DNA from 3 places in the Aliikangiella aequoris genome. Region 2 is predicted to be linked to each of the others. Evidence: predicted binding sites of a transcription regulator. Region 2 holds the regulator's gene; each other region holds the start of a gene.
The links. Region 2 encodes PhoB, which activates phosphate uptake and scavenging genes when phosphate is short. Its sites were predicted from a motif close to TGTCATANNNNTGTCANA; they were not measured.
Positions count from the first base shown of each region.

Region 1: the regulator PhoB is predicted to act here: its motif matches at 4,340-4,357, upstream of ACUR5C_RS11110 (sigma-54 dependent transcriptional regulator).
Region 3: the regulator PhoB is predicted to act here: its motif matches at 4,342-4,359, upstream of ACUR5C_RS04690 (PstS family phosphate ABC transporter substrate-binding protein).

Region 1 covers NZ_CM132298.1:2,575,312-2,581,130, forward strand. Annotated here, with positions in the region: gene ACUR5C_RS11100 (sigma-54-dependent transcriptional regulator) at 1-1,345, opposite strand, end outside; gene ACUR5C_RS11105 (sensor histidine kinase) at 1,335-2,627, opposite strand; gene ACUR5C_RS11110 (sigma-54 dependent transcriptional regulator) at 2,797-4,239, opposite strand; gene ACUR5C_RS11115 (flagellin N-terminal helical domain-containing protein) at 5,229-5,819, shown strand, end outside.
Region 2 covers NZ_CM132298.1:400,022-405,840, forward strand. Annotated here, with positions in the region: gene ACUR5C_RS01800 (acyl-CoA dehydrogenase family protein) at 1-1,096, opposite strand, end outside; gene ACUR5C_RS01805 (acyl carrier protein) at 1,140-1,379, opposite strand; gene ACUR5C_RS01810 (fibronectin type III domain-containing protein) at 1,652-2,326, opposite strand; gene ACUR5C_RS01815 (fibronectin type III domain-containing protein) at 2,646-3,875, opposite strand; gene phoB (phosphate regulon transcriptional regulator PhoB) at 4,394-5,089, shown strand; gene phoR (phosphate regulon sensor histidine kinase PhoR) at 5,149-5,819, shown strand, end outside.
Region 3 covers NZ_CM132298.1:1,060,799-1,066,617, forward strand. Annotated here, with positions in the region: gene tilS (tRNA lysidine(34) synthetase TilS) at 11-1,459, shown strand; gene ACUR5C_RS04685 (transposase) at 1,703-2,704, opposite strand; gene ACUR5C_RS04690 (PstS family phosphate ABC transporter substrate-binding protein) at 2,896-4,191, opposite strand; gene ACUR5C_RS04695 (patatin-like phospholipase family protein) at 4,441-5,628, opposite strand; gene ACUR5C_RS04700 (transglycosylase SLT domain-containing protein) at 5,699-5,819, opposite strand, start outside.

The DNA of each region.
Region 1 (5,819 bases), 1.6 Mb from region 2:
CGCCTCCTTTAGTTGGAATTTCGTATCCCATTTCGCGCATTTTCGCAATTTTATAGCGCAAGGTTCTTGGACTGATTCCTAGCGCCTCCGCAACATCTTTTTTCTTACCGTTGTACTTTTGAATTGACTCAATTATCAATTGAAACTCATGGTGTTGCATTTCATTACCTAAAGGGCTTTCGCCTGTTAAGGTGCTAGAAGATTTATCTTGATCCACACTTTTTAAGTCATTTTCAAAATCAATATCATCAGCTCGTATCATGGCTCCCATCGCTAATACTGCGACTCGTTGAATTAAATTATCTAGCTCCCTAACATTGCCAGGCCAACTATAAGCAACTAGTTTGGCCTTGGCTTCACTCGAAAAAGTTAAGCCGCCACGACCTTTCACATAGTCATTTTTCTTCAACATGCTTTCTGCTAATGGAATAATATCTTGTGGTCTCTCACACAAAGGCAAACAACGAATAGGAAAGACATTAAGCCGATAGTAAAGATCTTCTCTAAAGTTTTTGTTTTCTACTTCAAGCTTTAAATCTCGATTAGTTGTAGCAATAATTCTAACGTCTAACTTTATTGATTTTTTTCCGCCCAAGCGCTCTACTTCTTTCTCTTGGATGACCCTTAAAATTTTTGCTTGTAAGCCTAAATCCATTTCTGAAATTTCATCTAACAAAAGCGTTCCGTTTTGAGCTTGTTCGAACTTTCCTGGGTTTGCTTGGTGCGCGCCAGTAAATGCGCCTTTTTCATAACCAAACAAAGTGGCTTCTAACATATTCTCTGGAATAGCAGCACAATTGATAGCAACAAAAGGTTGTTCATTACGATGGGAATTTTTATGAATAAACTGCGCCATCACTTCTTTACCTGCGCCACTTGGGCCACTTAGCAAAACGTTAGAGTCAGTTTGCGCAATCCGCTCGGCATAATCAAAGATTTTTCTGCTAGCAGGATCTTTAATGATCACTTCAGATTGCGTTTTAGTCGGCAAGTAGTTTTCAATTAATGCTTTTAATGAACGTGGTTCAAACGGTTTTTGCAAATAATCACAAGCGCCGAGTCGCATCGCTTCAACTGCATCACTTATATCACCATGTGCAGTCATTAAAATTACCGGTAGACTGGCGTTAGTTTTACGCACATTGCGTAACAATTCGATCCCACTCATTTCACCCATTTGAATGTCTGTAATGACCATATCTGGTGTTTCATTAGAGTTAAGCAGCTGCAAAGCAGACTCAGCACAGTCCACGCTCGAAGTATGATAACCGCCAATCTTCAAAGTTGTCGTTAATGCGTCGCGTAATGCTTGGTCGTCTTCAACAACGAGGACTCTAGAGTTCATGAAGATTCTCCTCTTTATTAATGCTTAACAGCGGTAATGAAATTTTAAACTCGCTTCCTTGGTTGACAATTGAATCGACTTTAATCTGACCGCGATGGTCAAGAACCACGCCATAAACGATTGCTAAACCTAGCCCATTGCCTTGTTTTTTACTGGTATAAAATGGTTCAAATATTTTTTTCTTTTGCGACTCAGTTAAGCCAACACCATTGTCTTTCACGCTTATTGAAAGCTCGCGCCCAATATTAAAATCGACTTTTACTTCTGGTGAGTCTTGCTTTTCACAAGCCTGACACGCGTTCTCAATTAAATTAACAATGGCGCCTAGCAGTGCGTCTTGGTCTGCATAAACGGCAAAATTTTCAGCCGCACTATCTAAGCTAAAAGTAATATCTTCGCTAATGCCTTGGCTCATACTGACTAAAGTTTGGTATAAGTTGGTAATAGCCAGTGTCGACTTTTGCTTACGCTCACCTTTCATAAAATTGAGCATGTCATTAATTTGTCGCTCAATAAAATGCAGCCTTTCCATCAAGCGGCCACTAAATTCTTTTTTAGTTTCATCTTCAATTTGTTCGTCGGCGATGTGTGAACCATAAAGAATAGCCGCCGACAATGGCGTTCTTATTTGGTGAGCAAGCGAAGCAATCATTTTCCCCATGCTCGATAGCTTTTGTTGCTGGCTTAGTTCAGCCTGTAGTTCGCGCGTTTTAGTTAAATCTGTCAATAAAACGAGTTGTCCTGGCTCGCTATCTAGTGCCCGCGTTTCAATATGAATTTTTCGGCCATCTTTTAAAGAGACTTGATGTCCGTCATCTGCTTGAGGTTGAAACGCGCGCTGAATAATAGAAACCCACTTTTGCCCCATTAATGGCCTACCTAAAAGTTCAGTGGCCATAGCGTTGCATTCTTTAATTCTGCCTTCTGCATCAATCACAACGACGCCTGCAGGCATAATGGCCAATAAGTTTTGTAGCCGATCAGACAGTGAGGCTTTTTCTTCTAATAAACGTTGTTTCTCTTGCAGCGCGGTATTTTTTTGTTGAGACTCATTAATCAATTGACCATTAAGTTTTTCTACTTGGTTTTCTAAAGTTTGATAGGAATTAACAAATGATTTCGACAAACGATTTAATTCGCCCATCACAGACTCGAGTTGCTCACTAGATTGAGCCGAATTATTTTTATTAGAGGAAGTTTCTGTTGCAGTAGACAATGCTTCTTGTTCGTTTAGGGTAACGAAACTATCATCTGAAATTACTTGGCTGCTTAGTTGTGACATTAGAACCTCGGTCATTATATCTGGTCATTTTTATTTAAGTCTAAGTGTCAAAAATTTTACTTAAATAAACGCTCTAACTGATATAATGCAAAGGTCGTGCCTGTTTTTATTTTCCTTTTATTTCAATAGGTTAAATTCGGTTTTATAAAACATTGCGGATGGTCGTCAATTAACTGGCTTTTTGAAGCTCATATTTACGCATTTTTTCTACTAAGGTAGTTCTGCGCATTCCTAAACGTTTCGCAGCACGCGCTACAACCCAATCTTCTTCCATTAAAGCTTGTTCTATATAGGAGATTTCTAATTTAGCGACAAACTCTTTGAGATTAACGCCCTGCTCTGGTAATTGCGCCACTGGAATTAAGGGTTGATCTGTCACCACTTGCGGTGCTATCGCTTCTCTTCGCTCTGCTAATTCTGGTTTTGGGTAACTTTCTAATCCCTCAACAAACTGATATTCAGCGGGTAACTCTTTAACATCAACCACACCATAGGGGTAAAGAATACACATACGTTCAATCAAGTTGGCCAACTCACGGACATTACCTGGCCATTGGCACTGCATTAAACTTTGCAGTGCATTAGGGCTTAGTCTCACCGAGCCACGTTTGTCGCTTTCTAAACGAGCGACCAATTCATTTACTAACATTGGAATATCGTCACATCGATCACGAAGTGCTGGCATTTCTATAGGAAAAACATTTAAGCGATAAAATAGATCTTCTCTAAAGCGGTTTTCTGACACTTCTTCTTCTAGCTGACGGTGGGTTGCCGCAATAATTCGTACATCAGCAGTAATAGGCTCACTACTGCCCACTCTTTCAAAGGTTCGCTCTTGTAAAACTCGCAATAATTTCACTTGCATAGGAAGTGGCATATCGCCAATTTCATCTAAGAAAATTGTACCGCCTTTGGCCAGTTCAAAACGGCCTTTGCGCGCTGTTAATGCTCCGGTGAAGGCCCCTTTTTCATGGCCAAATAATTCGCTTTCTAATAATTCCGCCGGTATCGCACCACAATTAATAGGCACAAAAGGTTTCTCTGCGCGATTAGATAAATAGTGTAAATTTCGCGCGGCAACTTCTTTACCGGTCCCAGATTCGCCTAGTATTAAAACATTCGCATCACTCGACGCAACTTGCTCTATAAGTCTTCTAATTCCTTGCATTGCATTACTTTGACCAACCATGCTTCGAAATAGCTCTAAAGATTTTTCGTCGGAAGAAAATGCGTGTTGGTTGTCGCGGCAGTATTGACAAGAATGAATAGACTCTAACACTTCATTTTGCTTTAACGGCCAGCTAATTCGCCCGACCACTTGTTGAGACTGCTCATTCGAAAGATCGCCACTGGCGGCAATATCATCTAAAAGGATCACCGGCATTGTGTTGTCTAACTCACCAAGCGACTTTAAAAAATCGGCCAGATTAGGATAGTTATCTAGCTGACCCACTAAAACGCCAATTAGTGATTCGGTAGCTTTAAAACTTTGTTGCCATTGAGCACTATTTGACTCTTGGCATGACTCTCCAACAAAATCGAGGATCATTTTCAAATCATGACAACGACTTTGATCATCGTCAATGATTAGCAGTTTCTTATTTTTTAGCATTTATTATTCCCTGAAAACAATCAATCGCCGTTTAAAAAATATGCAAAAATAGTTTTAAAATTAAGGATATAGCTTTATATCTAGTCAAAGGATGGGAATTTGTCAAAGTTTTGTCGCTAAATAAACAAGAAAATTATTAAAGGCTAGCCAAGTGACTAAAAGTTGATTATAAAACAATCAATCATTGGATTTAAGTTATCTAAAAAGTACTTTTTATTACCTAACTTAAGATCGAAAAAATAGCGCTAAAAATTAGCCCTAGATAAAGCACTCATCAACTTAGATAGTCTTATGCTGTTTATAAGAATCCACTATTATCTATTTAAAAGGCCATCTGGGATCGTTTTATAAAATACGTTTATCAAATTACAAATGGGCAAGCTTTTGCCACGTTATTTTGACGTTTTTTGCCGGAAGAAATTTTAGGCAAAAGAAAAGGGGTCGAAACTCGACCCCTTACCGTACGACAGAAGATAAATGCATTATGACTGTTCTCAGCAATCAAAAGCTTTCAATCTTCGAGCTAAACCCTTTGTTTTAAGCTGTTCTCAGCAACTTACAACATTAAGTCTAGCGTTGCTCTTGCGAGCGATAGCTCATGTTAGTTTCTGGAGATTTATCATGGGTAATGATTTTCTTCATTCACAAAAACATTTGCTACTTTCCCATAAAGCAATCAGCGTGCCAGCTTTTTAAAAAGGCTTAAAATAAAAAAATTAAAAAAATTCACTTTTTTTTTAAAGTCGGATTTTTTGACGCCGATACAACTTGTGAGCGGAAAATCTCAATTCCTCTCACTTTAATAAAAGTTGTAGCATTCTCAGTGTTTTTTATTAAAGCTCATCCCAGTTCTCAGATGGTGATATTACATCGAAAGAATATTCTCAGTGTTTCTTTCCCAAACTTTGTTATTAATTTTTTAAAGCTTTACCTAACAACAAGCCCTCTGACCGCCTGTTGTTTAAAGCGATAGATTAGGAGTCAATAAAATGGGAAACGTATTAGCAACCAATGTTTCTTCTCTAAATGCGCAGCGCAGCTTAACTAATGTCAATGGCAGCCTTTCGCAAACTTTCCAACGTTTATCTTCTGGATTACGCATTAATAGCGCCAAAGATGATGCCGCGGGCTTACAAATTTCTAATGGCCTTACTTCACAAGTCAATGGCTTAACTGTAGCCTCAAGGAACGCCAACGATGGTATATCCTTAGCTCAGGTAGCTGAAGGCGCGATGCAGGAAACCACCAACATACTGCAACGTATTCGTGACTTAGCGATTCAAAGTGCGAATGGAAGTAACGGACCTTCTGAACGCGCTGCACTTAATGCAGAAGTTCAACAACTTGTTCAAGAGGTTGACAGAATTGCCAATACAACTCGCTTTGGAAGTCGCAATATTTTAACTGGGACATTAACCGGCGCGCAGTTTCAAGTCGGTGCGCAATCCTTTGAAACAATTAACATTTCGGTTAACTCAGCACGTGCCGACGATTTAGGCATTAATAATCTTGCCTTTACCGGATTTGCAAGCAACCGAGTAAGTGCTGTTTCAACAACCCCTACTAGCAGCGTTGTAGCT
Region 2 (5,819 bases):
TAATATGACGACAAAGCGATAATTCTGACTGGTTGCGATAGCTTGCAATTCCGCAAATCATCATCGCTTCGCCAACAATCTCGATTAAATGTTTAGAGCTATTAATTTTTAGGTTATTAATTCTAATCGCAAAGCCGAAATTACTAAATGCGTCGCTGTCGCCGGCATCAAGTAAATTGGTATATTCAATAACCGCTGCACTAACGTTATTACGCATCGAGTGCAACTTGGTATCTACTTCTGCCAGCCGAATAGAAGATATGGGTGGCATGTTTGGATTGCGGCGAATGGCATTTTTCACGAACTGACGTGCTTTAGCGACAGCTGATGCAGCAATTCCTGACCATAAAGAGGCCCATACAATATGTGAGTATGGATGCATGGTTTGGCTAAGCATTTCAGCAAAAGGTGTAGGGCAAATTTGTGCAGCGTTGGCTTTGGCTGTAACTACAAAACCAGAGCTACAAGTTCCTCTAAAGCCTAAGGTGTCCCAATCAGAAATTGGCTCTACACTATACTGGTTTTTGCTTATTAGCACGCCAACTTGATCGCTTTTAGGTGCTTCAGGATTTCTTCGTGCGGTTATGATTAGGTCGTCGGCATATTCTGCATACGAAATGACAGGGGCTTTTTTTACTAAATCAAAAGTATCGTCATGCGCTTCTACTGCACAAAAACTAGATAAAAGGTCACCGCCTATGCCAATTTCTGTGGTAGCGGAAGCAATTAAGCGCTGTTCGTTAACTAGTTGTTTACTGTAGTCGACAAAATAGTCGGTATCGAGACAGTGGTGGATTATGCAAGCCACCTGAATTTGGTGCATTGCGTAGATCATTGCGGTAGAACCACAATATTGACCTAACGCTTCACAAATTTTTCCGGTTTGAGCTATGTCTAGGCCCATTCCGCCAAGTGATTCGGGAACATAGCTACTCATTAATTTTAGCGACTTTAATGCGTCGATGCCTTCTTGTGGGAAACGAGCTTTTTCGTCGACATCGGGGGCGTGCTTAGCGATGATATCTGCGCCAATTTTGTGAATTTGCTCGAGAAGCGAGTTGAAGGCTTGTTTTTGTTGTTGCTCGTTTTTCTGCATGATTTCTAGTTCCATTAAAATCGTTGGCTTTTCGAGTTGAAGTTTAGTCGGCTAAGTCTTCAATAGTGTCCGCTATGGCGTTGATGCTACCAAAAGTTTTACGACTTAAAGCAGAATCTGGAAACTCGATGTCAAATTCGTCTTCTAGTGCGAGCATTAACCCAACTGTGGCTAAAGAGGTAAGTCCGGCCTGATATAGGTCACTGTCATCTTTAAGATTGGCTACGGATTCCGTAAGTCTTCCATGCGAAGAAAGGATGTCTCTGATCTTTTCGCTATTCATATTACTTCCCTTAAAACAAAAATGTGGAATAAATCTCAGGTATTATAAATAAATGACCTAGGAAATCATAGCTGAAAACGTGCATTCATTTAATTTAATAGTTTGATAGGCTAAAGAATCAGTTTTGAGCAAGCATTATTTATTGTAGGTTGCTTGACGATGAGGCTAACTTATTGTTTTTATCGGTTATTTGATATGGGAAATAAAAGTGATCAATAGGCGCTAAATAAAGCGCCTTAGGCTTATTTTAGTACAAAGCTGAGTTCTGTCGCTTAGTTACCAGTGAATTTATTGGCAATATTAGAATAGTCGCTCTCAATCCCTTGGCTGTTGATAGCGGTTACTGCAAAATAATAAGTAGTGTTGGGTTTTAACTCGTCAATAACGTGGGAATAGGTTTGCGGGTCATCAATAGTCACTTTCGGGCTAAGTGTCTCAACTGATTCGCCGACGTAAATTTTAAATCCAATTAAGTCTTCTAGCGGGGAGTCGTCAGTATTTGTCGATGGTGGGTTCCAACTAACACTTGCCATGCCGGTAAGGTTGTTGACATTTACACTGATGCTTGAGCTGTGAGATAGCCCGCCACTATCTGTCACTGTCGCCGTAATATTATGCGTACCGACAGATAAGCTTGTAGAAATGTTAGCGCCACTTCCAAGCTCTCCGCTAATATCCGAAGTCCACACTATGCTTCCGCTGAGATCTCCGTCTTCACTGTCAACCGCTGTGGCAGAAAAGTCGATTGAGGATTGACTGTTTGCGTCAAAGTTATTGCTAGGTGAAGTGATTGTCACCACTGGCGCTAAGTTAACAGGATCTTGGTTGGTCGTTTCTGGATCGCCTTCGCTACCGCCACCGCAAGCAGTAATGGTGATCAAATACGGCAATAATAAGCAATAAAAGCCAATATTTTGTAGAAAGGAGTTATTTTTTCGCAACGACATTTACAGAGTATCCAGTTAAGCAACAGCAAAATTTGTGCTTGAATTAAATCAAGTGATAGTTTTATCGGTTATTGAGTAAAAACTTAACCTTTAGATCAAAAAAGCGTGACCAGGTTCTCGTTTTTAGTCGTAATAGGCGGCTCGCCAGTGAGTTAGATAATACTCAGTTATTTTAAAAAAACCAGTACTAGGTCGGTTTTAGTCATTTTTTGTGGTTTTTGCAGATAGGCTTTGGCGCTAATGAGGTGAGTGTGTAGCCAGATATTTTTTCCTCAATCGAGTTGCAAATATCTGGCTTGATAGTTTTTGAGATTAAATATTAGGTGTCTTTACTTGCCATATTTGAGTAGTCACTTTCGTACCCTGCGCTGTTAATTGCGGTTACAGAAAAGTAATAAGTGGTGTTAGGTGCTAAATTTTCGATTACCCACGCGCTGGCCGAGGGGTCATCTATCGTAACACTTAAGTTAAGGTTTTCAGTTGAAGTACCGTAGTATATTTTAAATCCAGTTAAGTCTTCTAGTTGGCTATTGTCTGTATTGTGAGTTGGAGCATTCCAAGAAATAGTCGCCATTTGGGCTGCTTGAGTGATAGTTAGGCTAATTGAATCTGAGTGTTGTTGACCATTTGAGTCGCTTACCGTTGCGGTAATAATATGCTCGCCAACGCTTAGCTGAGTTGTTATATCACCACCTTGGCCTAAATCGCCATCTAAGTCCGAAGACCAAACTAGCTCGCTCGCGAGGTTACCATCTTCGGCGTCTTGCGCTGTTGCGATAAAGTTTATGCTGTCGTTTTCAGTCAACTCACTATGAGTTCCAGGTTGGGTAATTTCTACCCTAGGCGCTTCATTTGGTTCTTGATTTACAACCACATTAACGCTTGCGTTACTGCTCAATTCTCCAGAGTCTGTCACTGTGGCGGTTAATGTATGTGAGCCAACCGAAAGTTGTACGCTAAGCTCTGCACCGTCACCTAAATTACCATCAATACTAGAAACCCAATTGATATTATCATTTAAGTTTCCGTCTTCTTCATCAAAGGCGTTAGCGCTTAACAAAACGACATGATTGGCATAGCTGCTTGAATCGTTTTCAGGACTTATAATAGCTAATTGCGGCGCTTGGTTACTGGGTTGAGCTGCCTCAATTACAACAGAAACACTTGAAGTTGTCGTTAGGCCAGCAGAGTCAGCTACGCTAGCGCTAATAGTGTGAGTTCCTTCACTTAAGCTAGTAGAAAACTCTGCTCCGGTGGCTAAGGCGCCGTCTAGATTGGACTCCCACTGAATGTTATGACTTAAATCTCCGTCTTCTGCATCGCTCGCTGTAGCCGCAAAAGTGACGTTACTTTCGGTTGTGAAAGCGGTATTAGTTGTTGGCGGGATAATCGTAATAAAGGGCGCATTATTTCCAGCAGGTGGTGGTGTGTTATCACTTGAATCGTCAGTGGTTCCGCCGCCACCGCAACCACTTATTAACAATAATAACGCCGCAAAAAAAACAGCTAAAGCAGTATTAGTTTGAATTAAAGAAGCAAGTTTTGTCATAGTGTTCACCAAATAAAGCCTAAATTAAGAAGCGCACAGGGTTTATCGGTTGAATTCAGATTACTTAACGCGGGATAGTGTTGGAATGTGACCTAGTCGGCCTTTTTATACTTATTTAACACATTTTTGTGACACGCAAACAAATAAAATCGCCGTTTAATATTCGGTTTAAGGTCTAATGTGGTTGACTTTGGACGAGTTAAATAATGAGTTAAATAAGCGGTTATTAGTTAAAAACGGCATCGCAAAATCTTATTATGATATTTGATTGGATTTATTTTTCAGCCTGAAAGTTAAGTAGATTGTAGAGTGTGTGATGTTAAGGAAAGCTGGTCACTGCAGATTTTCCGCGGGTAAGCGCTAAACTTGTCATAATGCTGTCATTTTTCATGGTAAAAATAGCGAATATTCAAAGTTTGATTTGCTTTATATTTTAGATGACAAGATGTAGCGTATTTTTTATGTCATATTAGAAACAAAGCATTTGTAATAAAAAAGTGCAGTATAAGGTGCCCGTTATGGCGAAACAGATATTACTAGTAGAAGACGAACAACCGATAAGAGAAATGCTGCGATTTGCTTTGGAGCGTGAAAACTATAAGGTATTGGAAGCTTCTAATGCCGTTGCCGGTAGAGACGTTCTAGCTCGCCAAAGGCCAGACTTAATTATTGTTGATTGGATGATGCCGGGTGAAGATGGGGTCGAATTCATTAAGCGCTTACGCAAAGACTCAGTACTGAAAGAACTTCCGGTAATCATGTTAACCGCACGCGTTGAAGAGAATGATAAAGTGCGCGGATTAGACTGTGGTGCCGATGACTACTTGACCAAGCCAGTAGGGATGAAGGAGCTGTTGGCAAGAATAAAAGCGTTATTGCGTCGAACTTCGCAGGCTAATGAAGACGACGTATTAGCCGCAGAAGGCCTAGAGTTAAATTTAGCGACTAACCAGTTGAGTATTGATGGAAGTGATGTTCACATTGGTCAAACTGAATTTTCGTTACTTAAATTTTTTGTCGAACACAAGAATCGAGTATACTCGCGCGCTCAGTTGCTAGACTTTGTATGGGGACAAGCGGTATACATTGAAGAGCGCACTGTCGATGTACATGTTTTAAGGTTGAGAAAAATACTCAAACCCTTTGCTAAGGATGGATTAATTAAAACCGTACGTGGCATGGGCTATATGTTCTCCCAGAAAAAGGCTGAATAGCGAGTTTAAGTTAGCTTTATAAATCTAACCGTTAATATACTAAGCGAGAATCAAACCGCATGAACAATGCTTGGACAGTCGAGATTTCCCGCATTTTAGTTTTAGCCGCCGCCGCAATCTTATTTGGAATTGTTTCTGGCTGGTGGGTTGTGGCTATTCTGTTACCTTGTATTATTTATATTTGCTGGATGTTAATCCAAATAAGAGCGCTTGAAAGGTGGATTCGGATAGGAGCTAAACATAGTTTAGCGTTGGATTCGAGCGGTATTTGGCAGCTTATTGTACAAAATATTGTGCATGCTCAGCGAAAAAACAAAGAACGTAAAAAGCGTTTAAGCCAAATGGCTCGCCGGTTTGAAGCGACTATTGCTGCGCTACCTGATGCGACTGTAGTCATTAACCAACACCGAGAAATTGAGCTGACCAATCAGGCGGCCTATGACTTATTGGGAATTCATAAATCCACTGATCTTGGGCAAAGGATTGATAACTTAATTCGAGATCCCCTATTACATCAATTGATCGAATCGCAACAAACTGTGTCTCAAATTGATATGACATCACCAATTGAGCGAGGCAAGTCACTTTCCATTACCTGTGTTGATTTTGGCGAAAATAGAAAACTCGTTACTGCGCGAGATATTAGCCAGAGGTTAGCTGTGCAAAAAATGCGCAAAGCTTTTATCGCCAATGCTTCACATGAATTACGAACGCCATTAACCGTTATTTC
Region 3 (5,819 bases), 660 kb from region 2:
ATTGTGTGCTATGCTCTTAGCTAACCAATTGTTCACTCCCCATTATTCTAAGACTATGCCTAAGCATTCCATTGAAACTCAGTTAATTACGAGCATTCGAGAGTATGACTCTGCGGGTACCTATTGGGTTGGGTTAAGTGGTGGAGTTGACTCGATGGTGTTATTAACCGCATTGCTTAAAGTTAGGACTATGTTGGCAAAGGGGCAGCCTACGAGAGAGATAAAAATAGGCGCACTGCATGTTAATCATGGACTGCACTCTCAAGCCGACGAGTGGCAGCAGGTCTGTGAGCAGTTTTGCGAAGAAAATGCAATTGAGCTGGAGACTACTCAATTGAAGTTACTCTCTAAACAAGAAAAGGGCAAAAGCAAACTTAGTAATTTAGAAGAAGTGGCGAGAAAGGCGCGCTACGCCTTCTTTTCCTCACAACTTAAAACTAACGACGTGATTTTTCTCGCACATCATTTAGATGATCAAGCTGAGACGCTACTTTATAGGTTGTTTAGAGGAACAGGATTACGTGGCGCGGTGGGAATTCCCAAAGTGAGAAGTTTAGCTAAGGGAAAACTCGTAAGGCCATTGCTCGAGTTCACGCGAGCACAAATTGAGGAATACGCTAGGCTCCAGAAAGTTAGCTGGGTTGACGACCCAAGCAATAAGTCTAGCATTTACCAACGTAATTTTATCCGCAATCAAGTTTTACCATTAATCAAACAACATTGGCCCCAAGTAGCACAAACTATTGCGCGTTTCACTCAAGTTGCCAGCGAGCAGCGAGAATTATTAGAGGACATAGCTAAGCAAGATTTGGTTGAATGCCAGGTGGCTTTACCGGAAATTATTCTCGACACTCGGGCAGCTACCTTAGGCTATTTGGGGTTAAACCTAGATAAGTTAAAAACGCTTTCTACACCACGGCAAAAGAATCTTATTTATTATTATTATTATCAGATTAATCAGAGTTTGGCGCCTTCGAGTGTGCAAATAGAAGAGCTGTTAAGACAAATCAGCGCGAGTAGCTCTCGCTCGGTCCGGCTAACTCTTAGAGACAGTGATTTAGTAACTTGTAATGGAGTATTACAGTTTAATCGCGCGTTCAATTTGGCGGAAAAATTTGCCGCGACTAAGTGGAGCGATCTGCAACAACCTTTAAGTTTATCTAATGGTTTACTTGTTGCGACATGTGCTCGAACTGGAGGGCTACGCAAGCCATCTGATGGCGAAGTCGTTGAGGTGAAAACGCGCGAAGGCGGTGAAAAAATTCTGCCTGATTATCGTAATAAAGCCGCCTCACTTAAAATAATTTTTCAAGAAAAAAATATTCCCAAAGAGCTACGCGCTAAACTTCCGCTTATTTTTTATAATGATCAGCTTGTGGCAGTGCCTGGGGTCTTTTTAGCGAAAGACTATTTGCTAAATAGCAGCGAAATTGGAATTGATTTTCAGTTGTCATTTTAAGCAAGCGTTACATATCTGATTTTAATAATCGGATAACAAATCGGACACCTCAATTAGTGCTTGAACTCGATATTTTCACTTAAATTAATTTGTTATTTTTCAACGATGGCGAAGAGAGGGGATATTAGATGTTATTAAAGCAATAAATGGCATTTTAGTATTGGAAAATATTTCAAAGTAGAAATTGAAAGCAGCAGAAAGTTGACCAGGCGGCAATTCCAAGCGCTCGTAATCTATTAGGTGTCAACAGTAAAGCAAGTTTGAAATACTTGCTCCCTTTATCCAGCATTTATTCAGTTGTTTGGCTTTATTTTTTAGTTTATATAAAGGCCCAATAGCTATTCCGCTATGTTTGCCTAGCTTACTGTACTGGTAAAGCCACTGGTCGGGTTGAAGATTTAAGTTGGCAATAATGCTTTGAACCTGTGCAGGCATTTGAGCTTTGCCGGGATGCACTATGGATTTTCCCGTCCATTCAACTAGTTCGATATAATCTTTGAGCTTTATTTGTATGGCACGTATTTGCATAGCTTGAGCAATTGGTTTTAAATTTTCTTTTAGTAGCATGGGCTCGCCGCGTAATTGCTCAATGCGCTTTTTAATTGAAGTATGTAGCGAGTTTTGTAGCTCTTCAACAATGCCGGCTCGAATTGGATTTAAGTCTACATACGCCATACAAGCAAGCACCGCGGAGATATCAAGTAGTGCGACTGATTGATATCTCGATTCCCAAAAGCGGCCTTTTAAGTAGTCTTCGGCGTTACTTCTTTTAGCCAGTGGGCCATTTAAGCACGCCATAAACCAAGATAGTTTTCCCAAACGTTTCCGATAGCTTTCGAGCAGAGCTGGATCATTCATAATGGCCCGCTTCTTCAGTTCTCGTTTCGCTTTATATTCAGGTTTATCAAGCTTGCTAGGAAAGGCTAACAGCCATTTTTCTGCAATTTGTTCGTCAGTCCAATTTAATGGAGCTTTGGGATCGATAGAAAGTACTAAGTGATAATGATTGTCCATAATTGCGTAGGCATACAATTCAACCGAGAAAACTTGAGAAAGGGTTAGCATTCTGTGCTCAAGCCAAGCTTTGCGGTGATCGCAATTATTTCCGGTAAAGGGATCTTGGCCACATAGGTAAGCGCGACGAACACAGCGTGAAATACAGTGATAGAAACCAGGCGTTTCACTGTCGACAATATCTCTTCTTGGGGTCGGCATGTTCGATCCTTGAATAAACTCAATTGGCATTACATTAGCCTAAATTGAAATGAGTTCCAATTTACAATTTCTTAATTTGAACTGAGAGATTAGCCTTAAGTGGTGTAGGATAATGGCTTAAAATGAGGTGTCCGAAATTTATCATGGCTTAAAATGAGGTGTCCGAAACTTATCATGGCTTAAAATGAGGTGTCCGAAACTTATCATTTGTTCAAAACAGATCATAATACCCATACTTCAATATGTTGTTTTTGCAAGTCGGCTAGGTCGAATTGTAAGGTATCTAGAATTCCTATTTTTGCATTGGTTAATTGCTCTTTAAGTGACTTAAGGCGAGAAGAAGGCTGCGTGGCAACTAACACAAACTTTCTGCCTGGTGATTGTTGCGAAAAATTACTGAGCCGCTCTATATCTCTGGCTTCCTTTGTAGGGTCTAACGCATGAGTATGCGCAGCAAAGCTGACCGTTAACCGCGTAGCTAATGAGGCTAGATTTCGGTAGCGCAATGGTGTTGCTTTAGTCAGTGCTTGCGGTCGACTATAGGTAGGATAATAGGAAATAAGATCAACTAGCGGCGCTTGTTGTTGGCCTTTATGAGTACTACAAAATGATAAAAACTCTTTGGCTAACTGACTTTTCGTTTCTTCGTTTGCATATAAAAATAGCTTTCTCGAAAGCGGGTAGGCTTGGGTTCCAATGGTGAATACAGAGGGGGTACTTGCTTGCGACTGCTGAGTCGCTGCTACGGCAATAACTTTTGCCTGGGCGATATAGCTTACACCGACAAAACCGATGGCTGAGTTGTCTTGGGATAGCATTGAAACTAACTGCTGGCTCGACTCAAAGCGCTTTGCTGCGGTATTAAGGTTTAAATTAAAAGGTTTTAACACGATATTTTTAAAGGTGTCCCATGTTCCAGAGTTATTGTCTCTTGCATAAATAGTTATAGGCATGTCTGGACCACCTAGCTGCTTCCAGTTGCTAATATTTCCTGAAAATATTTCACCTATTTGTGTTATCGTCAATTGGCTGATCGGGTTGTCTGGGTGAGTAATAATTGCTAGCGCGTCGAGCGCTATTGGTTCTTCAGTTAAGTTTTGATTCGCCTTTTTAAGGGCTTCAACTTCTGTTGTTTTTACTGGGCGCGAACTCATTGCAATATCAGTTTGATTAGCTAGCAGCACGTTAAATCCAGTAGTTGAACCATGCGCTCTAATCTGTATGTTGATTTGGGTATTTGTTTGTTGAATGAAGCCGCTAATATTCTTTTCAACTGGGTTTTCGAGGGTTTCGGTTCTTACCAAAATAGCGCCTTTATTTTTTAAAAATGACTCGGCAAGAAGCGGGGCGAAAGACTCACCAATAGTATTTGAACCAACTAGCTTTAAAGTTTCAGCTTTAATTTTTTGGTCTGCTGAGCTTGCTATAGTTGATCCAAAATTTAAACTGACTAATAGCAAACTAAAAATAAATTTAAATAGGCTACTGCGAATAGAATTGATTATAGTCTTTATCATAAGTTCTCTTAAGGTAAGCCTTGCTGTCATACTTGTGATTGTTTAATTAGGCGAGAATTAAAATAATTAGTAGTCATCGCTTCGTCATCAAAATAGCAGCGAAACACTAAAGTGAGTGAGACGCTAACCAACGCTATTTTGCTGAACTAAAATGACAGTTTTATTACATTAATTGGAATTATGACAACTAAAAGTTATAAGCTGTCATAAAGTTCAATTAGCTCTCGCTAACTGAGATGGGACTTAAAATTATTGTGATAGACTGGGAGCGCTTTCGCTGGATAATTGACCAAAGAAAGATTCAACTTCTGCGCGTTGTTTCATAGTGTCGGCGTAACCTAACTCTAAAAGCTCGGTGGTATAAGCTTGATCAAAAAGTAAATAGCTTAATACGGTAGAGCCTTCGCCTGAGCCAATCCCTATACGTTTAAAGAAAAAGCGTAGCATGCGTGGGAGGCGGTGAAAATGTTTGTTAGCTAAAAGACTTAAGTCCATGCTGGGTGAAATTGTAAGCGTTTCGATTGGACGTAAATTACTTTGTAAATTTCTTACCGCTTCTGGAATTAACTTAATGGTTTTGTTAACGCGTGAAATGCGCTCTATGTCACTGTCCAAACTATCAATAAATACACTATCTAGCACATGACCGGCAATATCGGCGACTGACGGATAGTGAACATTGGTGGGCCGATTGTTATTAGGGGTGCGAACCGGATCGACACCTAAAACTAAAATTTTGTCGGCGCCTAAGTGGATCGCTGGACTGAGAGGCGCTAGAAACCGTACTGAGCCATCACCAAAGAATTCCCGATTAATTTTTATTGCAGGAAATAATAACGGAATCGCAGATGACGCGAGTAAGTGGTCAAGGTTAATTGTTGTACGAGTACCGCAGCGACGGTAGCGACGCCAACTTTTAAGTGTATCTTCGCCTTGGAAAAAACTAATAGACTGACCAGTAGAGTAACCAGAAGCTGTCACTGAGAGTGCGCTGAGCTGCCCTTGTTGTATTGCATTTTGAATATCTTGAAATTGTATGACCCGTGAAAGAAGTTCTTTTAAAGGGGTATTATCAAGTAACCCGAGCTGATTATTTTTATGGTATTGGTTGGAAAAAATTGATCTTACCCAGCGACCAGTATTTTTCATCAGCCCAGAAAAATCTGCCCGAAAAACTTGCTCTACTGAAAAGTTTTTCCAAACATTATACAAATCATCGACCGCTTTGGTTGGGTCAAGTGAGCCCGCTGCAATTGCGGTGGCGTTTATAGCGCCGGCTGAAGTGCCGGTAATTATAGGAAAAGGATTGCCACATTCTTGTCGATAGACCAGGTCGGCAATGGCTTTAAGCGCCCCAACTTGATATGCTGCGCGAGCACCTCCGCCAGTTAAGACTAAACCAATTTTTTGGGTTGAGTTATAACAAAATTCATCCATCGATTTGTTTTTCCAAAAACTATACTGCCTGTTATATTCGTTTTTAGCGAGGAGGATTAACCTGGTGAGTTTAAGGACGCCAAGTTTTGCGCATTGCTTTATACACGCGCATTGGATACCAAACTTTTCCTCTACTACCATTATAGCGCGCTAATGCTTGAGTTGCGTTGTTGTTTTCTTTTTCCAAATAT